4 regions of the Sporosarcina sp. P19 genome follow, and region 2 is predicted to be linked to each of the others. Evidence: riboswitches for the same ligand, from Rfam matches in the RefSeq annotation. Region 2 holds a riboswitch; each other region holds the start of a gene.
What was found. Region 2 has a riboswitch for thiamine pyrophosphate ahead of thiC (phosphomethylpyrimidine synthase ThiC). Riboswitches for the same ligand answer to the same signal wherever they lie in the genome.
Positions count from the first base shown of each region.

Region 1: linked by a shared signal. The riboswitch ahead of CSV74_RS09370 (ECF transporter S component) and the one ahead of thiC (phosphomethylpyrimidine synthase ThiC) in region 2 are both predicted to bind thiamine pyrophosphate.
Region 3: linked by a shared signal. The riboswitch ahead of thiM (hydroxyethylthiazole kinase) and the one ahead of thiC (phosphomethylpyrimidine synthase ThiC) in region 2 are both predicted to bind thiamine pyrophosphate.
Region 4: linked by a shared signal. The riboswitch ahead of thiO (glycine oxidase ThiO) and the one ahead of thiC (phosphomethylpyrimidine synthase ThiC) in region 2 are both predicted to bind thiamine pyrophosphate.

Region 1 covers NZ_PDYR01000007.1:76,980-82,081, reverse strand. Annotated here, with positions in the region: gene CSV74_RS09380 (multicopper oxidase family protein) at 1-122, opposite strand, end outside; gene CSV74_RS09375 (exonuclease domain-containing protein) at 330-902, opposite strand; TPP riboswitch at 1,091-1,202, shown strand; gene CSV74_RS09370 (ECF transporter S component) at 1,285-1,854, shown strand; gene CSV74_RS09365 (ABC transporter ATP-binding protein) at 1,876-3,342, shown strand; gene CSV74_RS09360 (energy-coupling factor transporter transmembrane component T family protein) at 3,320-4,087, shown strand; gene CSV74_RS09355 (DUF6526 family protein) at 4,174-4,608, opposite strand; gene CSV74_RS09350 (universal stress protein) at 4,913-5,102, opposite strand, start outside.
Region 2 covers NZ_PDYR01000003.1:195,595-200,696, reverse strand. Annotated here, with positions in the region: gene CSV74_RS05765 (aldo/keto reductase) at 1-60, shown strand, start outside; gene thiC (phosphomethylpyrimidine synthase ThiC) at 521-2,293, opposite strand; TPP riboswitch at 2,412-2,529, opposite strand; gene CSV74_RS05755 (calcium/sodium antiporter) at 3,113-4,066, shown strand; gene CSV74_RS05750 (response regulator transcription factor) at 4,223-4,897, opposite strand; gene CSV74_RS05745 (HAMP domain-containing sensor histidine kinase) at 4,913-5,102, opposite strand, start outside.
Region 3 covers NZ_PDYR01000006.1:165,747-170,848, reverse strand. Annotated here, with positions in the region: gene thiE (thiamine phosphate synthase) at 1-200, opposite strand, end outside; gene thiD (bifunctional hydroxymethylpyrimidine kinase/phosphomethylpyrimidine kinase) at 200-1,015, opposite strand; gene thiM (hydroxyethylthiazole kinase) at 1,035-1,805, opposite strand; TPP riboswitch at 1,868-1,970, opposite strand; gene CSV74_RS08975 (DUF3238 domain-containing protein) at 2,162-3,358, shown strand; gene adh (aldehyde dehydrogenase) at 3,945-5,102, shown strand, end outside.
Region 4 covers NZ_PDYR01000005.1:61,785-66,886, reverse strand. Annotated here, with positions in the region: gene CSV74_RS07410 (DUF2935 domain-containing protein) at 305-1,090, shown strand; TPP riboswitch at 1,606-1,717, shown strand; gene thiO (glycine oxidase ThiO) at 1,850-2,977, shown strand; gene CSV74_RS07400 (hypothetical protein) at 3,278-3,505, opposite strand; gene CSV74_RS07395 (CoA-acylating methylmalonate-semialdehyde dehydrogenase) at 3,727-5,102, opposite strand, start outside.

The DNA of each region.
Region 1 (5,102 bases), on a different contig from region 2:
ATGTGATGATTTCCTTCGTTGCTCTGTTGATTGTTCTGATCATTTGATTGTGTATCGTTACTACAACCACTGATTAATAGAGCACCCATTAAAAACATAACGGTTTGTATTTTTTTACCCATCAAACTATCCCCTTTTTCTTTTACTGTTGATTTCAAGAGTAGTATAGCAATAACATATGGATAAACTATGCACATGGGATGTTTTTGAGTGGTCTTAGTCATTTTCAACTATAATTAAGAAGAGCCACCACCCTTAAAAGATTGCACAACTGATCACCAATAAAAAAGATGACCGGCAAAGTACTTCCCGGACATCTTTCACTGCTATTAAAATCTTGTTTTAGCTGGTTTCTTCATCGGCGCTTTATTCATCAAATAGGAGATGAATGTATCATCTTCCAGATGCGGATTGGACGAGTTCAACAAGACCGCAAGATTTTTTGCATCGTCGAGCGCTCTGTGAGCGTTATGCACTTGAATTCGGTGCGCTCTCAGCAATTGTTGCAGTTTACCGTTCTCAAAGCCGTAATTCTTCCATTTGATTTGTCGGACGGAGCAATACCAGTCCATGTCGAGCGTTTCAGGCAATAGTCGACTAACGAATCCTCTATCAAATGATGCGTTATGCGCTACTATACCGTCTGCTTGATCTAGTATTTTCAAGATTCTATCCATATCCAATGACTTCCCTCTTACCATCTGATCGGTAATGCCTGTGAGATTCGTAATGGTCGGAGAGATGGAATAGAACGGTTCTTGAAACTCGCAATACTCATCAGCCACCCGAATAATACGATTATCTTCATACTCTCCGAGCATAACGCCTAACTCGATCACTTCACTGGCCTCGGCACTCATACCTGTCGTTTCCACGTCAATAAATGCTATATGTTTCGTCATGTAAAAACTCCTTTTACACTCTATTTACATTATATTAAGAACACAATTAAGATTATTTCTATCCTTTTAGTATATCAGGATTTCACTAGTATATGTTCAATTTAAACTGTATGCAGTTCATTGAAACGTGTAGTAATTTCTTAAGTTGCCAGACAATTCAACGTGCTGTATACTAGGATTACTTACATAATTGTCCGTACGGGTGCTTGAGAGAAACAGGCTGAGATAGCAGATTAATCTACTGCTGACCGTTAATCTGATCTGGGTAATGCCAGCGTAGAGACCGTGATCGATGGAATTATACAGGAATCTCTTTCCTTCTTCGGCCGTCTGCTCTTCAGACGGCTTTTTTGTATAAAAAAATAACAAGGAGTGGAAGAGTATGAAGAAGTTAAAGTTTACCGATTTGTTGATCACCATCATGATTGGCGTGGTGTTTGGGGTACTGATGAAGTTTTGGGATGATTTATACACTGTCGTCAAACCGATCATGCCTGTCGCACGTCAACTGCTTTACGGCATGTGGTTCATGGTAGGACCGTTCGCCTTTTTATTATTGCGAAAGCCTGGTACTGCATTCATCGCAAGTCTGGCAGGGGCTTCCTTGTCTGCGTTTGCCGGACATGGTATTGAGGTTTTGATGTATGGGTTTGCACAGGGTCTTGCTGCGGAATTACTGTTTGCTGCATTCCGTTATAGACGCTATTCCATTTTAATCGCCGGGTTAGCAGGTATCGCTTCATGTCTTGCAAGTTTCGGACTCGATTTAATTTACGGGTACGCAGCACTCGAAACATGGGCACTCATTGTGAAATACGGATTACGTACAATCAGCGCATTCATCTTCACAGGTATTTTCGCTGTATTTATTGTAAGAGCGCTAGAAGCAACAGGCGTGACATCGTTAATTCGACCTGTTGATAAGAAAGAATATACGTTGCTTGATCAGTAAACGCGGAGGAATGATCCAACTATGAAAAACATCAGCGTTACCGATTTACGATTAAAGTTTCCAGGAGAAGATGCTTTGCTCTTTAAAGACCTCTCCTTCTCTGTTCGGCCTGGTGAAAAAGTTCTCATGCTCGGTCCTAGTGGTTGCGGGAAATCTACTTTACTCCAAGTATTGAGCGGCATTATACCAAACTCTATCGAACTACCAATGAAAGCAACAGACATTCAGTTGCCTGACTCATGGGGATTCGTTTTCCAAGACCCCGATACACAGTTCTGTATGACATATGTCGATGAGGAACTCGCTTTCGTATTGGAAAATCTTCAAGTTCCGCGTGAAGAAATGGCCCTTCTTATTGAAGAGGTATTGAAACGTGTAGACTTGCATTTGAAAGACCCACATACGTCCATCAATGAAATGTCGCAAGGTATGAAGCAGCGGTTAGCATTAGCTTCTGTATTATTACTGGAACCTGACGTGCTATTTTTGGATGAACCATCTGCCTTACTGGATCCAGAAGGCACGCAACAAATTTGGTCTTCTATTAAAGAAGCAACCGCTGATAAAACTGTGATTATCGTGGAACATAAAATTGATTTGATTGCGGACTGGGTTGATCGCGTAGTGCTGTTTAATGATCATGGGGTTATGATAGCAGACGGTTCACCTGCAGAGATCTTCGCACACTTTCAGGAAGAACTGAAACGTTATGGTATTTGGTATCCAGGGGTATGGGAAGAATATAAAGCGTCTGAAGCATTTCAATCGATGATGATCAATCGTCAAACAGTTACATCCGAGGAGAAAATTCAGATTCAGGACTTTCACGGCTATCGTGGTCAAGTGGAGAAGATTTCTGTCAAACGGGCGACCGTACAAGCTGCTGACTGGATTACGATTGTTGGAGAAAATGGTTCTGGTAAAAGTACATTGCTCTTATCACTCATGCAATTACTTCGGACTGACGGTGTCTACGAGGTGAACGGCGTGCCCATTGCGTGGAAAAAGAAGAAGCGCCAACTGCCGAAAGGTCTTTCACTTGTCTTTCAAAATCCCGAACTACAATTTGTGACGAATTCGATTACGGAAGAGTTAACCGTCTCTTTGCACGATATGCCAAAAGCTAATGCAGATCGTTATGCGAAGGAATTGATACGCTTATTTAACTTACCTGATTCTGTTTCACGCCATCCTTATCAGCTATCTACGGGTCAAAAGCGTCGTTTGAGTGTAGCAACTGCTCTCACTCCTGATACAGATATCTTATTGCTCGATGAACCTACTTTTGGACAGGACGCACGAAACACATTCGCCATTCTTGAGAAGCTGGAACAGTTGCGCATTGAAGGCATGACCATTTTGATGGTTACGCATGATACGGAAATTGTAGAGAGCTTCGCCACTGCTGTTTGGACTGTAGTGGACGGCGTACTGCATACGGCTAATATACCAGGAGGTGCAAAGAATGTTCAATTGGTTCACACCTAAACGCGAGACCTGGTTATTCCGAGTCAATCCCGCACTAAAATTTATCGTATTTTTTGCGTTCTTGATTATTACGCTTGTGAATCAAAGTGTACCTTTTGCTATCTCACAAGCGGTTTTATACGGAATAGTGTTTTATGTATTCAGCGGTTATTCATTGAAGAAACTTTCAATACTTTCAATTCCGTTAGTCATTTCTTTCCTGTCTACTGGATTGACGATGTTGTTGTTCGGTAAGGGGGAAGCGGTGCTTTGGCAATGGGGGCTGTTCAAGATTTCCGAAGAGAGCATTCAACATGCGCTTTTGCTCGGAAGTAAGTCCCTTTCATTCGGATTCGTCGGCTTTACGTTTATCTTAACGATCCAACCCGTACTATTCTTTTACGCTATGATGCAGCAGTTTCGTCTACCATCCAAATATGCATATAGTTTTATTGCGGCTTTTCGTTTAATTCCTGCTGTAACTGAAGAGCTGCAAATTCGCAGGAATGCGTTGAAAGTACGGAATATCCAGTTTTCAAAAGGGATAAAGGGGTTGTATGAGCGATTGCAATCCTATACCGTCCCTCTATTTGCCCAAAGTATACGTCGCGCACAACGCATTGCAGTTGCGATGGAAGCAAAACAGTATCAGATGGGTGCTGCCAGGACGTATTATTATCCTACACGGTATAACGGCATAGATATGTTTTTTTTACTTGTCATGATAGGTAGTTTATGTTCGGCTTTTTTACTATCAGTTTATTGATAATCATTCGATAAGCCACACTTAAAATATGTAACCACAGTAAAAGAGAGCACAGATCTAGTTCAGATCCTGTGCTCTCATTTTCATTACACCCGCTGATGATCTGCTCTCCAAGACTTTACGGATTTCTTAATTTCATCAGGCGATAGCTCTTCAACCACAGCCCGATCCGCAAGCTCCACGTACTCCTCATCTGAAGCAAATCGTAATGCAATCAATTGTGGTTTCGTCAATCTTGTAGCTAAACGGTTACCCGTCAACATAAAGTAACGAAGCTGTTCTTCCGTGACGATTAATCGATCTTGCAAAGACAACGCATAAATACGTGCAAGCATTCCTGGAATAATAGCGAGAACGGTAACTGCGAATAATAGCAGAAGCTGCATTGAAAAACCATGCTTTACGAATTGATAAGTTCCATAGATCGCTGTTGTTAAAAGCAATACAAAGCTTAATGGCAGCCAAATGTAGTGTTGCAATGGTGTTACACGTGTATGATTTTCATACGATTGTTCTTTCATCTTGTCACCCCTTATATACCCATATGGGTATCATATCTTACTGGGCACTAGATGTGTACGTAAATGCTTTTAATTAGGTTAGTCGTTTCAATAAATCATGCAACCTACCCAATCATATTTATCTAGCTTTCAATCCAATTATGTAATTTTTTGCAAGAGTGCGTTTCGCGTCATTTAGTACAGCCAGTGTTCTAGTTGCAAATATCATTATGATATCCAGTATCCTTGTAGCTAATCAACGACTCTAAAAAAACTGCCATAGCATATCTTTACGAGATGCTATGGCAGTTTTGCTTTATATTATTTATTTAATTATCGTGACAGAGCTATTCACATGTTTGATTACTTTTTGACTGACACTACCCATTACTAAATTTTTAAGTAATCGCAAGCCTCGACTACTAAGGATGAGGTGATCAATTTCATTATTGTTTACATGCTTAATGATTTGCTGGTGCGGATTTCCTTGAAGTACTGTGACTTCCGCTACTATT
Region 2 (5,102 bases):
AAAGGCGAAGCGGGAAGAGTAGAAGGGCAGCACCCGAATGAATATGAAGAGTTTGATTAAACGTATCTTTTTTAGTAAAGGGGATCATTGAAAAATTCTGCGATTTCAGATCCTGTTATCCTGATAAAAATGACCCACCTAGGTCCGCATTGCAAAGAGGCGTGGTGGGTCGCTTTTTATTGTACCAACATGAAATCCAACGTTTAAAGGACAACGGCTAAACGTATTTGTGTAATCGGACGCGTGAATGGAAAACGATAGTACGTCACAATACCGATAAATTTTTCAGGAAGCTAAAAGAGCACAAATCCTGTTTTTGAATAGCAGAACATGTATTAATAATGGACACTCTCGATCTTCAAGCATTTCATACACTTCCTATATGTTACGGTTTCTGTATATTCGTGTATGCACTGTGCTTGCAGGAGAGCCAACTGTTCTTCTAACTGAAGAAGATTTCGGCGTTTTACAGAGATCTGCTGTATTAACTGTTCAGTTGTCATAACTCCTTCACTCCTTATCAATGATAGATTTCAGCACCAGATTTTTTAAATTCTTCAGCTTTCTCCTTCATGCCATTTTCCATTGCTAGCTTCTCTTCTAAACTGTTTTCATCAGCATATTTTCTAATGTCGTGTGAAATTCGCATACTGCAAAACTTAGGTCCGCACATCGAACAGAAATGGGCGATCTTGGCTCCTTCAGCAGGCAATGTTTCATCATGATATTCCATCGCGCGTTCAGGATCCAAGCTTAAATTAAATTGATCTCGCCAACGGAATTCGAAGCGGGCTTTTGATAATGCGTTGTCACGTTTGTATGCATTCGGATGACCTTTTGCTAAATCAGCTGCATGGGCTGCAATTTTATACGTAATGACGCCTTCACGCACATCATCTTTATTCGGTAGACCAAGATGTTCTTTAGGCGTTACATAACATAACATCGCTGTCCCGAACCAACCGATCATAGCCGCACCAATAGCAGATGTGATGTGGTCATAGGCAGGCGCAATATCTGTCGTTAAAGGACCGAGCGTATAGAAAGGTGCTTCTTGGCAAATCTCCATTTGCTTCTCAACGTTTTCCTTAATTAAATGCATAGGTACATGTCCAGGACCTTCTACCATGACTTGCACATCATGGGTCCAAGCAATTTTCGTCAGTTCTCCAAGAGTTTCAAGTTCAGCGAATTGAGCCTCGTCATTGGCATCAGCTATTGAGCCTGGACGTAATCCATCTCCTAATGAAAACGCGATATCGTACTGTTTCATAATTTCACATATATCTTCAAAGTGTGTGTAGAGAAAACTTTCTTTATGATGCAACATGCACCACTGGGCCATAATAGAGCCACCTCGTGAGACAATTCCAGTCACACGATGAATCGTCATGGGAATATAACGCAGCAGAACACCCGCATGAATTGTAAAATAGCTGACCCCTTGCTCTGCCTGCTCAATCAATGTATCGCGGAATACCTCCCATGAGAGATCCTCCACTTTGCCGTTTACTTTTTCCAACGCTTGATATAATGGAACCGTTCCGACGGGGACAGGTGAGTTACGGATGATCCATTCACGTGTTGTATGAATGTTCTTTCCAGTTGATAAATCCATGATATTGTCTGCGCCCCAGCGTGTAGCCCATGTCATCTTTTCCACTTCCTCAGCAATTGAAGAGGAGACGGCAGAATTACCGATATTCGCATTGATTTTCACATGGAATTTACTTCCGATAATCATCGGTTCCGCCTCTGGGTGGTTGATATTAGACGGGATAATTGCCCGTCCTTTCGCTACTTCATCCCGTACCAGTTCAGGGGTTACATTTTCACGGATTGCTATGAACTCCATTTCAGGTGTAATGATTCCTTTGCGCGCATAATGCATTTGTGTAACATTCATGCCGTTTTTTGCTCGTAATGGTTTACGTTTCAACAATGGAAATTCTGCTTCTTTTTGCATATTTTCCATTGAACGATATCCGTTATCCCGTGGTTTCACTTGCCTGCCTTCATATTCTTCCACGTCATTTCGTTCAACTATCCAGTTCTTCTTGATAAGTGGAAGTCCTTTTTTGATATCCACTTGATAACCAGCTTCCGTATATTTACCGCTTGTATCATAGACACGGAAAGGTTCATTCGCTATTTCACCTTGCTCAGTTATAGTTGGTGATAGCTCAATTTCGCGCATCGGTACAAGTATGTCTGGACGATTTCCTTGTACGTAGACCTTTCTACTAGCTGGAAAACATTCATGGATATGGATTTCTTCTCGCTTCTCTTGCATTTTGTCATCGTCTCCTTTTAAGGGGCGACATGACTCGATTCAAGTGATGGGAATCGGCAACAAAAAAGACCAGTTCCGTAGATAGGACCTGGTCTTCAAAACGCATAAATACGCGTCGCTGATAAAATGAAAACTTCCCTACGCTGGTACGAGCCAGATCAGGTCCAAAGAGTCCGGAATGCGTGTACTGTCATTCCATCTCAGTCCAATAACGTTGGACACCCCTAGTATTAGTATTTAATTGTTCGAACAGGAATAGTATACCATACCTTAATCGGTTTTTAAAGATTAATTATTCTGTTAATTTTCATAAGTTCCGTTATTTACATGTAACTAGTGTGATTGGTGAGGAAGCAGAAATGCAGAATCAGAAAAAACCTTCGATATACTCTGCATTCAGTCTGGTAGGAAGTTAGTGGGAAAGTATATCGCTGGCTTGTCTGTAAAGATCATTCTATGGACAAGCTATTTTTATAAGATCTTTTCAACACCACTCAAGAAAGCATGTAATGATGAGAAGGGAATGTCTTTGTATGACTTGTAAGATGCATAAATAGTGATGACGTGAGATAATCAAAAATGAAAAAATAAAAGAGGAAGGATCAGTGTAGTAGAGTTTACATTGTATAACATATCTAGGATTGAGAAGGATGAATGCTATGGGGAAGTAAAGTCACATACATATTTTGTTTTTATCATGGTGCTTGTCATAATATGCATCAAGTATGCAGTAATTGAAGCAATTTTTTTATTGTAGTCTAGACACGCTTGCATACAGCTAATTAGAAATATCATTACTATGGAGGAGGTAACCAATATATGTCCTATGTTTTACTCATTATTGGATTTGTATTATTAATAAAAGGAGCCGACTATTTCGTGGATGGCTCTTCAAATATCGCAAGACTGTTGCAAATTCCACCTATTTTGATTGGTCTCACCATTGTAGCGCTCGGAACTAGCTCACCAGAAGCGACGGTCAGTATTATTGCAGCGATGGGCGGAAACGCGGACGTCGCAGTAGGAAACGTAGTGGGAAGTAATATATTCAATATCACCATTGTTGTCGGAATGGCAGCATTTCTGTTTCCGTTGAAGGTACAAAGTGAGACCATCCGAAAAGAGATTCCGTTCACTTTATTAGCAAGTATCGTCATGTTGGTGTTGATGAGTGATATGGCACTGCAAGGCTTCAGCAGCAATATGATTACGCGCGGCGATGGAATCATTTTCTTGATATTCCTTTCAATCTTTATGTACTATGTGATTGAACTTGGCCTCCGAAGCCGTCAAAATGCCACGCTTACACAACCCACTGAGAACGTGAAGTGGGGGAAGAATATACTTATTACGCTAGTCGGGCTGGCGGCGATTATATTCGGAGGAGATTTGGTCGTCGATAACGCCACGAAAATCGCTTATTCTCTTGGCATGAGCGAAACATTAGTCGGTCTTACAATCATCGCAATCGGAACGTCATTGCCTGAATTGGTTACATCAATTTTAGCGGCTTTGAAAAAAGAAAGTGAAATTGCTTTAGGGAACATCGTCGGGAGCAATATTTTCAACATCCTGTTTGTTCTCGGGGCTTCCTCTGTCATTACGCCCATCGCGGTGAACGATAAAGTATTTATCGACGTCATCATTATGATTGTTTTGACCTTAGTATTGTTGCTATTTTCTAGAACGGGCTTCAAAATTGGTAAGCGTGAAGGGCTCATGCTAGCTGTAGCTTACGTCGTGTATCTTGTGTATGTTATTTTACGTAATTAAGAAAAAATCACCTTGGTCCGTTGCAGCAGGACATACCTATTCCTATTTTTATCACAATAATAGAGCCTGTCGTTGGCACACTGATCAATATCAAAAGGCTACTCTCCATTCATTCATGGAAAGTAGCCTTTTTTATCTTTATAGCATGAGATGTAGTTATCTCCACTTATAGCCGATGCCCCAAACTGTCACCAAAATCTCGTCAATTGGAAAATTTGGTTTCCTCAACTTATCCCGTAGATTTCGAATATGCGAATCGACTGTCCGAACCTCTGTATACGTGTCATATTCCCAAGCTACTTGAAGCAAGTCTTCCCGGGTAAACGTCCGATTTGGCCGAGTCATCATTGCTTCTATAATATAGAACTCCTTTAACGTAAGTCGAACTTCATACGTGTCATACAGGATGGAATAGGACTCCAAGTCAAGAGTAAATGGACCTTCATGAATAGTCTTCGATTGATTTTCGTTCTCTGTACGCCGTAATGCCACGCGCACTCTCGCGATGAGTTCACGCTCGTCAAATGGTTTCGTAATATAATCATCTGCCCCTAGGTCAAGTCCTTTTACAACATCGGATTTGTCGGATCGAGCCGTTAATAAAATTACAGGTACAGTTGAAACTTCTCTCATTCTGCGGCAAACTTCCCATCCATCCATACCAGGCATCATGACATCGAGCAACACGAGATGTACATCCTCCACCTTGAATAACTCAATTGCATTTTGGCCGTCAGTCGCTTGCAAACAGCGATATCCGTGTGGTGCGAGGAATAGTTCGAGCAGATCGAGCATGCGTTGTTCATCATCAACAAGCAAAATGGTCTTCATATGCGTCACCTACCTTCAATATAATCGTACCGTGAAGATACTCCCTTGATCTAATTCACTTTCTACCTCGATCGTGCCACCGTGCGCTTCTGTCAATTCCTTCACTGTCGCCAAACCAAGACCAGCACCGCCAAATGAACGGGAACGAGATTTCTCGACACGATACAGCTTTTCAAATATTTGTTGCTGATTTTCCACTGCGATG
Region 3 (5,102 bases), on a different contig from region 2:
CAGAGCGCCTGACACTTTTTGGCGAATCCGAGCAAAGCGTCGCCTTCAAGTGCGTTCGATCCTTTCTCACGCAATTGAAAACATGTGATACCACCGCGAAGAGCTGCCTCTACTATTGCTAATGGATCCTGACTTCCTGAGTTTGGCGTGCCCATTACAAAATATAAGCGTAATGCTTTCTTTACTTCCATATTTCGCATCAATGCATCTCCTTTTTCAGCTGACCATATGCCCAGTGATTTGTCGGTCCGTGTCCTGAACCGATCTTCAAGCCGTTTTCAATCGCAGCCTGTATGAATTGCTTCGCTTCGGCAACTGCATCCGGAATGGAATAGCCTTTTGCCAGGAAACTGGTCAGTGCAGCCGCAAATGTGCATCCAGTTCCATGTGTGTCTTTAGTTTGGATCCAAGGTGTTGTCACGGTGAATGACTGACCTTCTGCATCGGCATAATAATCCTTTGCATCCAGTACATCGCTACGGTGACCGCCTTTCATCACGACAGCTTTCGCTCCCATCTTAATAAAAGCAGTTGCAGCTTGCTGAATGTCTTCGTCTGTCTGTATTTTCATTCCGGTCAGCACTTCCGCTTCAGGAATATTTGGTGTCACAATCGTCGCCAGCGGTAGTAAGTGTTCCTTCAGTGCTTGAATCGCCTGCTGTTGCAATAAAGATTGTCCACCCTTTGCAATCATGACAGGGTCAATGACTAAAGGAATTGGGGGGTATTCTTTTAATAGCGCAGCTACTTCAGTAATAATATCAGCCGAAAACAGCATTCCGGTTTTACATGCTTTTACATCAAAATCATCAAGCACAGCCCGTATTTGTGTTATGACCCCGTCGGTCTGTATTGGATAAACACCGTGAACACCGTGCGTGTTCTGAGCAGTCACTGCAGTTAGTGCAGAAGTTCCAAATACGCCTAGCTCCTGAAACGTCTTTAAGTCAGCCTGAATTCCTGCACCTCCTCCGCTATCCGAACCAGCAATGGTCAATGCTACTTGTACTGTCAATTAAAAAACCTCCTGTCTATTATGCTGAAAATGTTTTTGATTCGCGATCCAATGTATGTAATGTATTTAAGAAGTTCACAGCAAAGTCTCCGGGGCCACTTGAAGTTTTTGCTGTTTGTTCACCAGCTCGTTTATAAAATGAAAGTGCGTCTGCCACAGCTTCTAGCGGACGTTCCATTCCTACGGCAAGAAAAGCACCTGTAACAGAGCTGAGTAAACATCCCATACCTGTAATGGTAGTCATCATGGGGTGACCGCCTGTAATAGATAGTTTAGAATGTCCGTCCGTAACAATATCGACTTCACCTGAAACTGCTACCAGACAGTTGTACTTGCGTGCAGTCTTTTTTGCTATATCCTCGATGTCTGCTGAACCTTCTCCTGCATCGACACCCTTCGCGGCCCAGGGTATATCTGCAATCGCAGCTAGTTCGCCTGTATTACAGCGAATCAGTGTGATATCTACTTCGTCCAGTACTTTTAGGACGCTAGCTTTACGAAAAGGTGTGGCACCTGCACCAACAGGGTCTAGTACGACAGGTTTTCCTGCTGCGCGGGCACTGTTTCCCGCTAAAATCATTGCATCCACTGTCTGTTGTTTTAACGTACCGATATTTAAAATACTACAATCTGCAATTCTTGCGATATCTTCTGCTTCTTCTACTGCATCCGCCATAACGGGAGAAGCACCTAGTGCAAGTAAGCCATTTGCTTGGAAATTCGCGACTACAAAATTTGTGATGCAATGAACGAGCGGTTGCCTTTGACGAAGTTGTTGAATAAGTTGCATGTTTCTCTTCCTCCCATTAAAGGTATATATACAAAAAGCCCATGCATAGATGGGCGGTTGGGTATAAAAACTACCCACTTTCCTCCGCTAGTATGTACTAGATCAGGTTCAAAGGGTTTGCATAATTGCATCTCAGCCAAAAAGAAGGCACCCCTAGTGGTGGAATGTATCAGACGAGCTCATTATATCATATACATGAAAAAGGTTGAAATAATACTGGTATAACGAGGTGGAAGTAAGTGAAAATGAGAGATTGCGCATAGAAGAACAGGTATAACTATATGCTGAATGTTACATAATTATCTGAAGGCGTATAACTGTTTCAGATGAAATAGATAAAAGGGAGCAGATCGCAAATGGAGAAATTATTCGAAATTCAACAGATGGATCATTCGTTGGGTGATATAACGTTTACATGGAGTGATATAGGTGGTTATTACCGTGTCTATAAAGATGATCGGCAAGTATACGAAGGGACAGCCCCGAAGTTTACGGACGGGGAGCTGGATCCGTCACATCCCTTCCAATATACAGTGGAACGAGTGGAAGAAGGACGAGTTCAAAATGTAATTGTTATCCAAACATCAGCCCTGACAGAAGTACAGAAAGATGAACATCCTTTACAACGCTTAGTAATTACAACGATTGCTGCTTCATCGCAAATTGCATTGTCATGGGAGTGGATTAAGGATGTGGAGAAGTTCGATATTTACCGTAACGGTCAATACCTCGAGACAATTACTGATAATCGTTTTATTGATCGGCAGACGGATTCTTCGGAGCCGGTGGTATACAGTGTTTCGGCAACGCGCCCGTTGATTGACAGCAATCAGAAAATGAATGTCAGTAAATCGATTGCATCTAAAGTGTATGAAGTGATTATGCCCCCAGATCCTGACAATAAACCAACAGAAGAAGTTTATACTTTTTCCGTCCGTGTTAAGCAACGGGATCGATTACTAAAACCGGTGGCTGACAGGGAAAAAATAAATGAAGTGAAGCAATGGAAGTTCCGCTATACAACATTTTTAAAGGAAGATATCATAAAAAATCCGAATCTCTTTTCACCGATCCCATACTTTACAGGGGATGATCGGGACTTCAATCCAGAAGGAAAAAGCTTCCGCACCCGTGTCGATATAGAAGGAAAGTTTATTGGAGGAGACAGCGCACTGCAATTTACGAAAGCAACTGGACCCTCAATTGGATTGAATTATATGAAACGGTATAAACGTCATGACCATGCTTCTGTAGACGGTATAGAAATCGAGAGGTTGGAAGGAAGCTCGACCGAAGTACATTTTGCAATCAACCATGACGTGGGCAATCCACTAACCGCTTCACCGCCTATTCATTATGAAGTGAAAGCCCATTTGGATCAGCAAGGGAATCTAGACCTGGTTGGCTATCATAATGATGCGCCTCACCATGAAATTTATTTAGCACTTGATGACGAGGATTGGCGCTCCGTGCATCGTACTGAAAGTGAAGGGTTGGCGTATTTGTCGGGTGTGCTCGGAGATAATTATTGGCGTTATATGACGTGTAATTAACAATGAACGGCCGCAATCCATAGTAGATTGCGGCCGTTCATTTAACTATGCCATTCTATTTGATCGTTTCTTGAAAACCCTTTTCTATCAAATGTTTCCGTTCGGACTTTTTGTAGATAGATAAAGAGAAAGATAAAGGGGAATAAAGCAAGAAACGCAATTATTGACTGATATCCAACCATCTCTTTGAGCACCCTCCAGCAGTGAAGAGATAATTGTTACATGATTTTTCAGTCCAATAACCGTCATGGATAAAAGTATGACTTGCGGGACGCTGATAGAGCTCTTTTGATTCATAAAAACCCCTTTCCACTAAAGTACTTTCTCTTAGCATTACCTAAAATGTGCAGTTTAATAATCTTTATCATGAATTAAAGTAGAACGGTAATATTGGACTCTATGAATCGATTGATTTATAATAGCATTTGGTTGAAAGCGCTTACTAAATAGTTTAGAATAAAAGGTAGCTTATGAAAGCGTACAAATCAGGAATAAAGTGAAACTACGTTTCGTATAATAGCTTTGCGTGCATAATGATTGCGCTGAGATACAAGCAAAATAATGAGAACAGGGAGTGTGACGCAGTATGGTACAAGCTTCAGAAAATCTAGTTTACGCAAATCCAAATACAGAAGGTTCCAAGGTTCAGTTCAAAGAACGCTATGATAACTTCATCGGTGGCAAGTGGACGGCACCCGTAAAAGGCCAGTATTTCGATAATTCAACGCCAGTTACAGGTAAGGTATTTACCCAGGTGGCGAGATCTACGGAAGAAGACATAGAATTGGCTCTGGATGCAGCTCATGCAGCAAAAGATGCATGGGGAAAAACATCAGTCACTGAACGTTCAAATATTTTGCTGAAGATTGCCGATCGTATTGAAGAGAATTTAGAAATGCTAGCTGTAGCTGAAACATGGGATAATGGTAAAGCTGTCCGTGAAACATTGAACGCCGATCTTCCGCTTGCAGTAGATCATTTCAGATACTTTGCTTCTGCAATTCGTGCGCAAGAAGGTGGAGTTAGCCAAATCGATAACGACACAGTAGCCTACCACTTCCATGAACCATTAGGGGTTGTAGGTCAGATTATTCCTTGGAATTTCCCGATACTGATGGCAGTATGGAAACTTGCTCCGGCATTGGCTGCAGGTAACTGTATCGTGTTAAAACCAGCTGAGCAAACACCTGCATCTATTTTGGTATTGGTTGAATTAATCGAAGACTTACTGCCAGCAGGTGTTCTGAACGTAGTCAACGGTTTCGGACTGGAAGCAGGAAAACCACTAGCATCCAATCCGCGCATTAATAAGATTGCCTTCACGGGGGAGACGACAACAGGTCGTCTGATCATGCAGTATGCTTCTCAAAACTTGATTCCGGTTACATTGGAACTGGGCGGGAAATCCCCGAACATTTTCTTTGAAGATGTAATGGCGGAAGATGATGCATTCCTTGATAAAGCAGTTGAAGGTTTTGTTATGTTCGCATTAAACCAAGGAGAGGTCTGTACATGTCCGTCCCGTGCATTAATTCAGGAATCCATTTACGATAAGTTCATGGAACGCGCACTGGAGCGTGTTAAAGCGATTAAGACAGGAAATCCATTGGATCCAACGGTCATGATGGGTGCTCAGGCATCTACTGAGCAACTAGAGAAAATTCTTTCCTACTTGGATATCGGAAAACAAGAAGGCGCAGAGTGTCTGACGGGTGGAGAGCAGAACAAACTTGAAGGTGATCTT
Region 4 (5,102 bases), on a different contig from region 2:
GCAAACCACTTCCTCTGATTGTATTTATGCTCACTATATGCAGCACGTCCATGAGTTATTTAACCTCCATTATATATACTCGTTGCGTGTGAAATTCTATGTTTGACTGGAATAATTGAAGGTGTATCTCCACCGTGAATACATACATAAAAACAGCAGCTACACATAATATGAATAGGGAAGTAGATTGCAGGCTACTGAATATGGAAGTCTCTTTACACTTAATTGGCGTGTGAAGAGAATATCTACTGTCAGAGACCTCAATGGATAGGGAGGGAATGTATTGAAGAGTTTACAGGAAGAGATGTCATTTGAACTGCGTTTTTGGTTACAAATATTAGGCGATCATGCACGCTTCATTCACGATTCTTTAGCGCCGGATGAAGTGGCAAATATTAAGACAGCAAGTTATTATATACAGTTATTTGATGGCCTTCTTGCTAAAGCAAAGGGAGATCTGGATACACAATCTCTACGGACATTAGCGCAAGAAACTTTAAAAGCGAGTGAAGATATTCGCAAGTTTAAATTATTATTAATACAGCAGCATTTAGTCGGCAACATCAAAATTTCTCTGCCACCTTCCTTTATTAATCACATGGTGAATGAAGTAGAAGAGGCTATACGTATATTTACATGCTTTGCAAAAGGAGAGAAACCACCGACTGTACATCCTCTTCACCATGACTTGCTGTGGTTACTCGATGCGGCAGGGCATGCGGGCGCTCTTGATGCAAATTTAGACCGTGTGGAAGCCAAGCTCAAAAAGAAAAGTGAACGATTTACTAAAGAGTGGGAAGCATTTTATTTAAAAGCAATTGAGATGGCTGGTTATTTACGTACGAATATTATGAAATTCCCAGCGTTAACTAAATTCCATCAGGACATCAACTTAGAGATGACTATTTTTAAAGCATTTTTAAGAGAGTTGGAAGAGATGGATTTGAAGAAAGAAACGCTTGGGACCCTAACCCCTTTAATGGCAGATCACATGGCGCGTGAAGAAATATATTATTTAATGAAATTAGCTGAATCCACTGATATTCCATCACCAAAGGGAGATCCGACGAAATCGCGTGTTGAGTCTTGAATGGGAGGCGTAGGATGAGGTACCAGGTCCCCGCACGCAGGTAGCAGGAGTAATCGCTGCCACAACTGGGAACAATATAGGTATTGCAGGAGTGACTGGTCCGTATATTATGAAAATCCTTCCGATAAGAAAGCACTGTTCATCAGTCAAAGTGTTGAATCTTCTTACACAATAATAGAAGGTTATTTAATAAATACATGGATTAAGAAAGTTCTACCAGCACTTTTGGTTTGCAATAGTGCAGTATTTACAGTCCACCTTACGTTTCTAGTAAAAAGAGAGTTGAGAATATTTTAGTGTCGGGCTACGCTGTGTACGATACAATTCAGTCAATACACTACAATTGCATACAAAAAGAACCAAGTAGCCAATCACCTGGTCGGATGAATGGTTTGCCGTTGTATGATTATTCTCTTTGATGTCTTGTTATAAAATCACCTTGCATAAGCACCGATCCATAACTAATTTCAAATGACAAATTTCGGCTTGTATGTTATTCTGAAAAAAATGAATATTTCATCCGCTAGAGGTGCCTTTGAAAAAAGGCTGAGATCAAAGTGATTGACTTTGGGACTCTTGGAACCTGATCCAGCTCGTACTGGCGAAGGGAAGTGGCACTGCTTACATCACTTGTATGTTATGGACTGTATACATGAGGCGCTGCTTTCTTCTATGAAAGTGGCGTTTTTCATTTTCTAACAGGCTGATATAGATGTTCAATAGCATTAGTATTTAGGTCATCTATGAGGAGTGGAAATAATGAAGACATATGATCATATTGTTATTGGCGGAGGAGTAATAGGTTGTTCCATTGCCTATCGACTGGCCAAAGAAGGCTTAAGCGTAGCTGTATTTGATGCAGGCAAAGCCGGACAGGCCTCTATGGCAGCAGGAGGGATGCTTGGGGCGCAAAATGAGTTTGAGCAGGACAATCCGTTGTTGGGAATCGCACTGGAAAGCCGAGCGATGTTCCCCCAACTTCGTGATGAATTGCTGTCCGAAACGGGTATAGACATTGATTTACGAACAGCTGGCCTGATCAAAACGGCCGCGACAGAACAGGATCGTGACGAGCTGCACCGACAGTATCACTTTTTATCCGAAAAGGACCCATCCATTCAGTGGCTTGAGCCGGAAGAAGTGCCGGAGATCGAACCTTGTATGACGTCCCAAACTGCCGGTGCTATTTTTCTGGAAAAAGACCATCAAGTGAAAGCCCCCTTGCTCGCACAGGCCTTTTTGAAAGCAGCAATGCATGCCGGTGCCCATGTATATGAAGAAACAAAGGCTCTTCGTCTGCTGATTCAGCAAAACCGGATAGTGGGGGTTGATACTTCAATCGGCTCGCTTTATGCAACTCAAGTGACGATTGCAGCCGGTGCCTGGAGCAGCCATCTCTTAGCTGACACTGATTTTTCCTTGCCCGTCATTCCTGTGAAAGGTGAATGCTTGTCAATCCGGCTGGCCGGCCCTGCACCGGTCAAAACGGTATTTGCGGTAGACGGCTGTTATATTGTGCCGAAACGAAATAAGGAAATGCTCATCGGTGCAACGTCTATTCCCGGTTCCTTTGATACATCAGTAACGGCTCATGGCATTCTTTCGCTATTACAACGGGCTTCCCGCCTATTGCCTGTGCTTAGTGATGGAGTGATCCACCGAACATGGGTCGGTGTACGTCCCCAAGCCGCAGACCATCTGCCGGTCATGGGGTCTCATCCGTTCATCGACGGGCTGCATATATGTACCGGTCATTACCGAAACGGCATTTTGCTTAGCCCGATAACAGGTATACTGATGAAGGATTACATAAACGGCTGTCAGAAGACGCATGAGTTGCTTACTCCTTTTGCTTTAAGTGGCGCCAGGTTGAGTTACCAAGCCTAGGTTGCAGCATATAGTGGGTGGAAGTCCTATCGAGAATGAATTAGCCATTCACTCGTAGCGAGTCTTGGAGGATGTGAGGATCATACTGTGCTTGTGTTAAATGGGCGAAACGAATGCTATCATTGTTGTTGATTTGGACAGTTATCGCGGTAATTATGTTGTCGTTTGCGGTCCAGTGTAATTATTAGGAATCATTACACTACGTAAAGTATGTGCTACCTTAATACTTTTTTAATTCTCGCAGTTCAATATATGTAAAAATACAGCCGCCACTTTTAAAGTGGCGGCTGCATTTATTCATCAGTGTTTACGATGATGAAACAGACGGGACAGGCCTTTCAGAATGATCGCCAAGGCGAACAACACGATGATGATCACGATGATCACTGCAACGGCTAAAAGCAGCAGGTTAGCACCAACGACCGCCAATACAGCGGGCACAATTAAAAACAAGCCGAGCAAAGCATATCCGGCTAGAAGCCCGAAGAAGAAAAGCTGTTCTTTGCTTGCTTTTTCACATTTTGACATAAACTTCACCTCCTTGCTGTACTATATGTAACCTCCAGCAAGGCGAACTAATGCAATACACACGGTTGTTGTAAATAAAAGAGTATTTATATAGAAACGGTAGAAACGGTACCAGGTCCCCACACAACTCGAAACTATTCAGACAATTACAATTTGATAATACGTAAAACACCTTCTCTCTGTTTAAAACAAAGAGAAGGTGTTTTCGTATGGTATAGTGATTACTCCCAACGACCAGTAAGTACTTTTTGACGTGTATAGAAGTTCAGTCCATCTTTTCCATTGGCATGTAGATCACCATAGAAGGAATCTTTCCACCCAGAGAACGGGAAGAAGGCCATAGGTGCAGGTACGCCGATATTTAATCCGAGCATTCCTGCATCGATGTTTTCACGGAAGTTCCGTACATTTCCACCGTCTCTTGTGAAAATACAAGCACCGTTTGCGAACTTGGATTGATTCGATAATTCGATTGCTTCATCTAAGTTTTTCACACGGCTAATGGATAGAACAGGAGCGAAAATTTCGTCTTGCCAAATTTTCATCTCGCTCGTTACATGATCAAAGATGGTAGGGCCGACAAAGTATCCTTTTTCTTTAGCTGCGCTGTCTTGGCGGCCGTCGCGAACGAGTGTTGCGCCTTCTTTTTCACCTGTCGCGATGTATTGTTCTGTTCGTTCTTTATGAGTATCACGAATGACAGGTCCAAGGAAGATTCCTTCGTCCAAACCGTTTCCGATGGTGAGTTCATTCGCACGATTAAGTAAAGTTTCAACAAACTCATCTGCAATATCGTCTTCAACAGCGACGACTGAACATGCCATGCAACGTTCTCCGGCTGAACCGAATGCTGCGTTGATAATTTGAGTAGCGGCGTTGTCCAAGTTCGCATCTTTCAAGACGATGGAGTGATTTTTTGCTCCAGCTAGTGCTTGAACGCGTTTTAGATTATCCGTTCCGCGTTTGTAGACGTACTCTGCGACGGGCTGAGATCCTACGAAAGAAATGGCAGCAATTTTTTCGTGATCCAGAATACTATTTACTACGTCATGTGCTCCGTGCACAATATTGAAGACGCCTTTTGGTAAGCCGGCTTCTTCGAGTAGTTCAGCTAAGCGGTTTGCCAGCATCGGCGTACGCTCGGATGGCTTGAGTACAAATGTATTTCCTGTTGCAATTGCCATCGGGAACATCCAGCATGGCACCATCATCGGGAAGTTGAATGGTGTGATCCCGCCGATGACACCGATTGGGTAACGGTATGTTCCAGATTCCAAACCTGATGAGACGGATGGCAAGTTATCTCCCATCATCAAAGTAGGGGCTCCTGCGGCAAATTCTACACATTCAATTCCGCGAAGTACTTCGCCATGCGCTTCAGTAAAGTTTTTTCCGTTTTCGACTGTGATGATTCTAGCGAGCTCATCCCAGTGATCTACTAATAGCTGCTGATATTTGAATAGAATACGTGCGCGACGTGGGACGGGTACCTCTTTCCAAGTAATGAATGCTTCGCTTGCAGCTTGTACTGCCCGATCCAAATCTTCAGTAGTTGAGATCGGAACGTGTGCAACGACTTCTCCAGTGGCGGGATTAT